Kaistia algarum: one gene and its partner. The protein of the gene in region 1 binds, or shares a complex with, the protein of each later gene. Links are inferred from orthologs where the notes say so. Each region holds a gene or a part of one and is shown on either strand. Other genes may lie near its edges.

Region 1 (3,912 bases):
GTGATGGGAAATGTCTACGACGACGTTGCTTCCAGCGACCATGAGCACCCTCCCGAAGCGTTCAACACGCCTCGGCAGTCTGCTCCTAAAAATTGTAACGTCAACAAATACTCTTTTGACGAGTATTTTCCTATCGAGACTCTGAGCGGGCTCGTCTTCGGCTTGCCGCTTCTAGCCTGCACCCGGTAGCCGTCGCATGTCGTAGCAGGCTGTTGTGAGCAGCCATGCTCAACTCAAGAAGCGGCGGACCAGACGATCGCGAAGAAGGGTTGCTGAAGCGCCAACCTAAAGTTCCGGCCGGGCACGACAAAATAGTGTGGCGTCCAGACGCTGGAACGACTGTTAGGAGCTGGTGGCAGGGGCAGAGATCGCGTGCCCCACCCCTACCGTCGCTTCGGTCCCTTCTTCCCCGCATGGCTCCCCGCCCGCCCGCCGATCGACCTGCCGCCCGGTCGGTGATTGGTCGTCATCGGGTCGGGACGCTGCGGGCGTTCATGCTCGTCGGCGGCCTTGCTCGTCATGTTCGAGCTTTCGCCCATCTCGTCGAGCGTCGGCTTGCGCGCGCGGGTGCCGGCGGGGATTTCGGTCCTCTTCACCGTCATCTCGTTCAGATCGTTCTTGCGGGCACGGCTTGACGGTTCCGGCGGCAGGTTGGCGGCACGGCCATATTTCTTCTCGCCCTGATAGCCGCCGGTGCGGTCGTCGATCGCAGACTGGCGCGCCAGCGGATCGTCGGCGATCGCAAGTTCGGTCTCTTTGAGCCGCTTGATCTCGTCGCGCAGCCGCGCCGCGGTCTCGAATTCGAGGTTCATCGCCGCTTCGCGCATGCGCTTTTCGAGATCGCCGAGATGCGCCTTCAGATTGTTGCCGATCATCGGCGCATCGGCGAGGCCGGCATCGACGGTCACATGGTCCTGCTCATAGACCGAGGCCATGATGTCGCCGATCGACTTCTTGACCGATTCCGGCGTGATGCCGTGCTCGACATTATAGGCCGTCTGCCGCTCGCGCCGTCGTGCCGTCTCGGCCATCGCCCGCTCCATCGAGCCGGTGATGTGATCGGCATACAGCACGACCTTGCCGTCGACATTGCGTGCCGCGCGGCCGATCGTCTGGATCAGCGACGTCTCGGAACGCAGGAAGCCTTCCTTGTCGGCATCCAGGATCGCCACCAACGCGCATTCGGGAATGTCGAGGCCCTCGCGCAGTAGATTGATGCCGATCAGCACGTCGAAGGCACCGAGCCGCAGATCGCGGATGATCTCGATCCGCTCCAGCGTATCGACGTCGGAATGCATGTAGCGGACGCGGACGCCATTCTCGTGCAGATATTCGGTCAGATCCTCGGCCATGCGCTTGGTCAGCGTCGTGACGAGCGTGCGATAGCCCTTCTTCGCGACCTCGCGCACCTCGCCCAGCAGATCATCGACCTGGCTCTTGGCAGGCCGGATCTCGACCGGCGGATCGATCAGACCGGTCGGGCGGATGACCTGCTCGACGAAGACGCCGCCGGTCGCGTCCATTTCCCAGCCGCCCGGCGTCGCCGAGACATGGACGGTCTGCGGACGCATCGCGTCCCATTCCTCGAAGCGTAGCGGCCGGTTATCCATGCAGGACGGCAGGCGGAAACCATATTCCGCCAAGGTCGCCTTGCGCCGAAAGTCGCCGCGATACATGCCGCCGATCTGCGGGATCGTGACATGGCTCTCATCGGTGAAGACGAGCGCATTGTCGGGAAGATATTCGAACAGGGTCGGCGGTGGCTCGCCCGGCAGGCGGCCGGTCAGATAGCGCGAATAATTCTCGATGCCAGCGCAGGAACCCGTCGCCTCGATCATCTCGATATCGAAGCGGCAGCGCTGCTCCAGCCGCTGCGCTTCCAGCAACCGCCCGGCGGCTTCCAGTTCGGCCAGACGCCCGCGCAGCTCGGTCTTGATCGACTGGATCGCCTGGGCGAGCGTCGGCTTCGGCGTCACATAGTGGGAGTTGGCGTAGACCTTGACGAATTTCAGCTCGGACGTCTTGGTACCGGTCAGCGGATCGAACTCGGTGATGCTCTCGACCTCGTCGCCGAACAGGGAGATCCTCCAGGCGCGATCCTCCAGATGGGCCGGAAAGATCTCGACCGTATCGCCGCGCACGCGGAAAGAACCACGGACGAAGTTCAGGTCCTGCCGCTTGTATTGCAGGGCCACGAGATCGGCGAGCAATTGCCGCTGGTCGAGCTTTTCGCCGACCTCGATGCCGAAGGTCATCGCCGTATAGGTCTCGACCGAGCCGATACCGTAGATGCACGACACCGAGGCGACGATGATGACGTCGTCGCGCTCCAGCAGCGATCGCGTCGCCGAATGGCGCATGCGGTCGATCTGTTCGTTTACCGACGATTCCTTTTCAATGAAGGTATCGGTTCGCGGCACATAAGCCTCGGGCTGATAGTAGTCGTAATAGGAGACGAAGTACTCCACGGCATTGTCCGGGAAGAACGACTTGAACTCGCCATAGAGCTGCGCCGCCAGCGTCTTGTTCGGCGCCAGGATCAGCGCCGGGCGCTGCGTCTCCTCGATCACCTTGGCCATGGTGAAAGTCTTGCCCGAGCCAGTGACGCCGAGCAGCACCTGGTCGCGCTCCTGCTCGGCGATGCCGCCGACCAGGTCGCGGATAGCCGTCGGCTGGTCACCGCGCGGCTCGAAATCGGAAACGATCTTGAAGGGTTGGCCGCCTTCCGATTTCTCCGGGCGCGGCGGGCGGTGCGGCACCCAGGTCTTGTCGCCGATTTCCTTGCGCCCGGTCTCGATCAGCGCCGTCAGCGCCGCCACCGTTGCCGTCACCGAGGACGAAGCGAGGCTGCCGACGGCTTCCGCCTCCTCAAGCCCGATGTCGAGACCGGAAACCGGCATCAATCCGCTGGCCGCGCGCTCGCGCGCCGAACCGGCAATGCCAATCGAGGTCCCGCGGCTGGACTTATGTGTCGTCTGCGCCTCGCCGGCCTTCTTCTTCGGCTTCTTGCCGGCATCGACCGGCAAATCGACGAGCTGCATGCGCTCGCCGCGCGCCCGCGGCGCCCGTTTCGGCTTCGGCGCGATCGGCTCGGAATCGGCCGCGCGGGCGATCTCGTCGATCCAGTCGGCGATGTTGCCCGAGAGCGCCTCGCCTTCAAAGGAAGCCTGCGGCGCTTCGCCGAAACCGGGAGATGGAGGACGTTTGGCCATGGGTACGAAAGTAGAACGAGTCATTGCCGATTTGAAGGGTCGGCCGCGAAGATTTGCGTCCGGCGCGGACACTCGGCCTTTACGGGCAGACGGAGGCGCCGACATTCTGTAGGATGCTGCATTGCAACCCGGAGATACCTCGTTGCGGCGGCGAATGGATGTCGGACGGATGAGAATTTGACCGGTAGAACTCTGGTAATCGCGCAGCAGAAGGGCGGCTCGGGCAAGACGACTCTCGCGGCCCATCTGGCCGTCGCCTTTTCCAGGAAGCTTCGGGTCGCCATCCTCGATGTCGATCCACAGGGCAGTCTCGGCCAATGGTTCGAGATCCGCGAACGGCGCGTGGGTGAGGACGCCACCGGCCTGATCCTGCGCACCGCCAGCGGCTGGGGCGCCAAGCGCGAGGCGCGCAGCCTCGCCCGCGACCATGACCTCGTGCTGATCGACATGCCGCCGCGCTCGGACCTCGAAGCGCGCAATGTCATCGAATCGGCCGACCTGATTGCCATTCCGGTGCAGCCGACGCCGGTCGACCTCTGGGCGACCCAGGCGACGCTGGAAATCGCCGAGCGTGGCGGACCGCCCGCCGTGATCGTCATCAACCGCGCACCATCCCGCGCCCAGACCACCGCGCAGCTGATCGCCAAGCTGGCCGAGCTCGGCGCCGAGTCACTGACGGCCAGGATCGGCAATCGCGTTG
Region 2 (3,511 bases), 350 kb from region 1 along the record:
AGGATCAACGCCCCCTTGATCAGCGCGACGGCCACGTGAGGAAGTCCCATGGCTTCCGCCAACCCCGCAGGATTGTCGAAAGAAATTCTAAGATCTGTGAAAGTTAACGGAAGATGCGTCCGGTCGATTTTGATGTCGTTCGTAAATACAAGAAAAGCAACAAGGGCACCTCCGATACATAGAAGCCCTAATGAAAGTCCGACAGGAGCTAGAAGTAGGATGACGGATGCGTATCCTGCGCACAAAAGCCATCCATAAGACAGAATGTCTAAAAACGGAACTGCCCAAGCGCTGGTAATAAAAAGCAATAATAGTGCAGCACTCAGTGCCCGCATTCCATCCCCCCGAGGAAGCCGAAGCACAGAGCTATTCACAGATTGACCGTCTATTCAACTGCAGGACGTCAAGTTGACGAGTCTCTAGCGATCAGGCTGCGCCCTTCGAAGACAGACATTTGGTAGCCTAGGTCTCCTGGGCCACAACCAGGAACGGATCATAAAGCCAAGTCGACAGTGCGGGTCCAGCACGACCACGCCTCACCCCCGCGTAACAAAACTATCCACCACCTTCTTCGTCCCTGCCTTTTCGAAATCTACCGTCAGCTTGTTGCCTTCGATCTCGGTGATCGCGCCATAGCCGAATTTCTGGTGGAAGACGCGCTCGCCGACCGAATAGTCGGATTGCGGTGTGGTCGATTTGGCGATGAGTTCGCCTTCGATCATCCGGGAGGCTGAATAGGACTGGCTTTTGGTGCCGGCCGTGCGGTTCTTCTGGGCGCGCTGCCAGCCGGGGGTCGAATAGGTGTTGGCGAAGGGGTCGGCGCGGTCGAACCGGCTGGCGCCGTAGTTGCCGACGCCGCCGACATTGTAGCCGCCATAGCTCGATGTCTGCTCGACGACCGCGACGTGCTTCTCTGGCAATTCGTCGAGGAAGCGCGAGGGGACATTGGATTGCCAGAGGCCGTGGATACGGCGGTTCGAGGCGAACCAGATCAGCGCGCGCTTCTTCGCCCTTGTGATGCCGACATAGGCGAGGCGGCGCTCTTCCTCGAGGCCGGCTCGGCCGCTCTCATCGAGGGCGCGCTGGTGGGGGAAGAGTCCTTCCTCCCAGCCGGGCAGGAAGACCGTCTCGAATTCGAGACCCTTGGCCGAATGCAGCGTCATGATCGAGACGGAATCGTTGTTCTCGGCCGAATCCCGGTCCATCACGAGCGCGATGTGCTCCAGGAAGGCTTCGAGCGACTCGAATTCGTCCATCGAGCGGATCAGCTCTTTCAGGTTCTCCAGCCGCCCCGGCGCATCGGCGGAGCGGTCCTGCTGCCACATCTCCGTGTATCCGCTCTCGTCCAGGATCGTCTCGGCGAGCTGCGTGTGCTTGATCGCACCAAGGTTGGAGCGCCAGCGCGCGATCGAGGCGATGAGGTCGCGCAGCGCCGTGCGCGTTCTAGCAGCGATTTCGGAAGTCTGCGTCAGTTCCTCGGCTGCCTGCACGATCGGAATCTGGCGCGAGCGGGCGTGGTCATAGAGCAGGCGTACCGTCGTCTCGCCGATGCCGCGGCGCGGCGTGTTGACGATGCGCTCGAAGGCGAGGTCGTCGGCCGGCTGCACGACGATGCGGAAATAGGCCAGCGCGTCGCGGATCTCGGCGCGCTCATAGAAGCGCGGGCCGCCGATGACGCGGTAGGGGAGACCGAGAGTGATGAAGCGGTCTTCGAATGAGCGCATCTGGAACGAGGCGCGCACCAGGATCGCCATCTCGTTCAGCGCATGACCGTTCTTCTGCAGCGCCTCGATCTCCTCGCCGATGGCGCGCGCCTCCTCTTCCGAATCCCAGGATGAGGCGACCTGCACCTTGGCGGCGTCGGGATCATTCGCGTCCGTGAACAGCGTCTTGCCGAGCCGGCCCTCATTGTGGGCGATCAGATGCGAGGCCGCGCCGAGGATATGGCCGGTCGAGCGGTAATTGCGTTCGAGGCGGATGACGACGGCGCCCGGAAAATCCTTCTCGAAGCGCAGGATGTTGTCGACCTCGGCGCCGCGCCAGCCATAGATCGACTGGTCGTCGTCGCCGACGCAACAAATGTTGCGCCGCCCCTGCGCCAGCAGCCGCAGCCAGAGATATTGGGCGACGTTGGTGTCCTGGTATTCGTCGACCAGCATGTAGCGGAAGCGCTCGTGATATTCCTTGAGTACGTCAGGATGCTCGCGAAACAGGCGCAGATTCTCGAGCAGCAGATCGCCGAAATCGCAGGCGTTGAGGACCTTGAGCCGCTCCTGATAGGCGGCATAAAGCCGGACGCCCTTGCCGGCAGCAAAGCCACCGCCTTCGCCGGGCGGAACATCCTTCGGTATCAGACCGCGGTTTTTCCACGAATCAATAAGACCGGCCAACTGCTTGGCAGGCCAGCGCTTTTCGTCGATGCCCTCGGCCTGGATCACCTGCTTCATCAGCCGGACCTGGTCGTCGGTGTCGAGGATGGTGAAGTTCGACTTGAGGCCGACGAGTTCGGCGTGGCGGCGCAGGATCTTGACGCCGATAGAGTGGAACGTGCCCAGCCAGTTCATGCCCTCGACCGAGGGTCCGATCAAATCGCCGATGCGATGGCGCATCTCGCGCGCCGCCTTGTTGGTGAAGGTGACGGCGAGGATCTGGCTCGGCCACGCCTTCTGGCTGGCGAGGATATGGGCGATCCGCGTCGTCAGCACGCGCGTCTTGCCCGTGCCCGCGCCGGCGAGCACCAGGACGGGACCCTCCGTCGTCTCGACGGCGAGGCGCTGTTCGGGGTTGAGCCGCACGACATAGTCAGGCGCAGCGGCCGGCGCGCGCGCGCCGAGCGCCCGGGCTGCTATGCCGCCGGGGCGGATGCCGGGCGCGGAGGGATCGGAGGAGGATGCCATCAGCGCTGCAGTCGATTCGAAGAAAGATTCATGAGAACAAATATGGACCGAGCGCCGCTTCGGTTCCAGCTTTGCGGCGATTTCGTCCCCGTCGTGGCGGGACGCCCCTTCGCCGGCAAGCCGATTGCCTTGACGATTTGTCGCAGCAGGCGAACTCTTTCATGGCGTTTCGCCCGCTTGGAGAGCGATTCGTTACAAGGAGGACTGCGCATGGACCTCACGGGGCTCGTCATTGCAATCATCATCGGCGCGATCGCGGGCTGGCTCGCCGGCCAGATCGTCAAGGGCGCCGGCTTCGGCCTCATCGGCAACATCATCGTTGGAATCATTGGCGCGCTTGTCGCCAGCTGGCTGTTTCCGACCCTTGGAATCAGTCTCGGCGGCGGCATCATAGGCTCGATCATCGCGGCGGCGATCGGTGCGATCATCGTGCTTGTCCTGTTGCGTTTCGTCCGCCGAGCCGCCTGAGGCTCCGCTTTTATGGTTCGCTCCGCCCGCGCCCGGGGGCGGAGCGCGTCAGGACCCTTCGACGCAAGCGGAAAAGTCGAGGAAGTCTTTGGCGCAGCAGGATGGTTTTGCTACCTTGCCCTTCGCGTGGCCGGCGGCCGCGAATT

What was found. Proteins that work in one complex are often made in the same cells at the same time.
Region 2: the proteins of uvrB (region 1) and OSH05_RS20740 are in contact, whole or in part, in a crystal structure (PDB 7EGT), measured with the Thermus thermophilus proteins. The link is inferred for Kaistia algarum from one-to-one orthologs. Residues at the interface, in WP_096411307.1 of Thermus thermophilus: Glu23, Leu25, Arg26, Asp27, Gly28, Glu29, Arg30, Phe31, Arg55, Glu326, Asp327, Phe328, Glu379, Ser382, Gln383, His398, Gly400, Arg401; in WP_096412145.1 of Thermus thermophilus: His654, Arg656, Phe657, Gln666, Asp668, Glu669, Lys680, Arg681, Leu682, Ser683, Lys685, Tyr686, Ala687.

Annotation. Positions count from the first base shown.
Region 1 is NZ_JAPKNJ010000003.1:171,543-175,454, reverse strand. What follows is about bases 184-3,565. They hold uvrB (excinuclease ABC subunit UvrB), read right to left. Parts: upstream 3,213-3,565; coding sequence 384-3,212; downstream 184-383. Other genes in these bases: parA (ParA family partition ATPase), read left to right, coding at 3,390-3,565. In the rest of the region: OSH05_RS19160 (glycoside hydrolase family 25 protein), read right to left, coding at 1-42; more of parA, read left to right, coding at 3,566-3,912. UniProt on the Escherichia coli protein: The UvrABC repair system catalyzes the recognition and processing of DNA lesions. A damage recognition complex composed of 2 UvrA and 2 UvrB subunits scans DNA for abnormalities.
Region 2 is NZ_JAPKNJ010000003.1:526,236-529,746, forward strand. What follows is about bases 218-3,198. They hold OSH05_RS20740 (ATP-dependent helicase), read right to left. Parts: upstream 2,898-3,198; coding sequence 537-2,897; downstream 218-536. Other genes in these bases: OSH05_RS20735 (sulfatase-like hydrolase/transferase), read right to left, coding at 218-335; OSH05_RS20745 (GlsB/YeaQ/YmgE family stress response membrane protein), read left to right, coding at 3,108-3,198. Also shown: more of OSH05_RS20735, read right to left, coding at 1-217; more of OSH05_RS20745, read left to right, coding at 3,199-3,365. UniProt on the Escherichia coli protein: A helicase with DNA-dependent ATPase activity. Unwinds DNA duplexes with 3'-5' polarity. Translocates on single-stranded DNA with 3'-5' polarity. Initiates unwinding more efficiently from a nicked substrate than double-stranded DNA.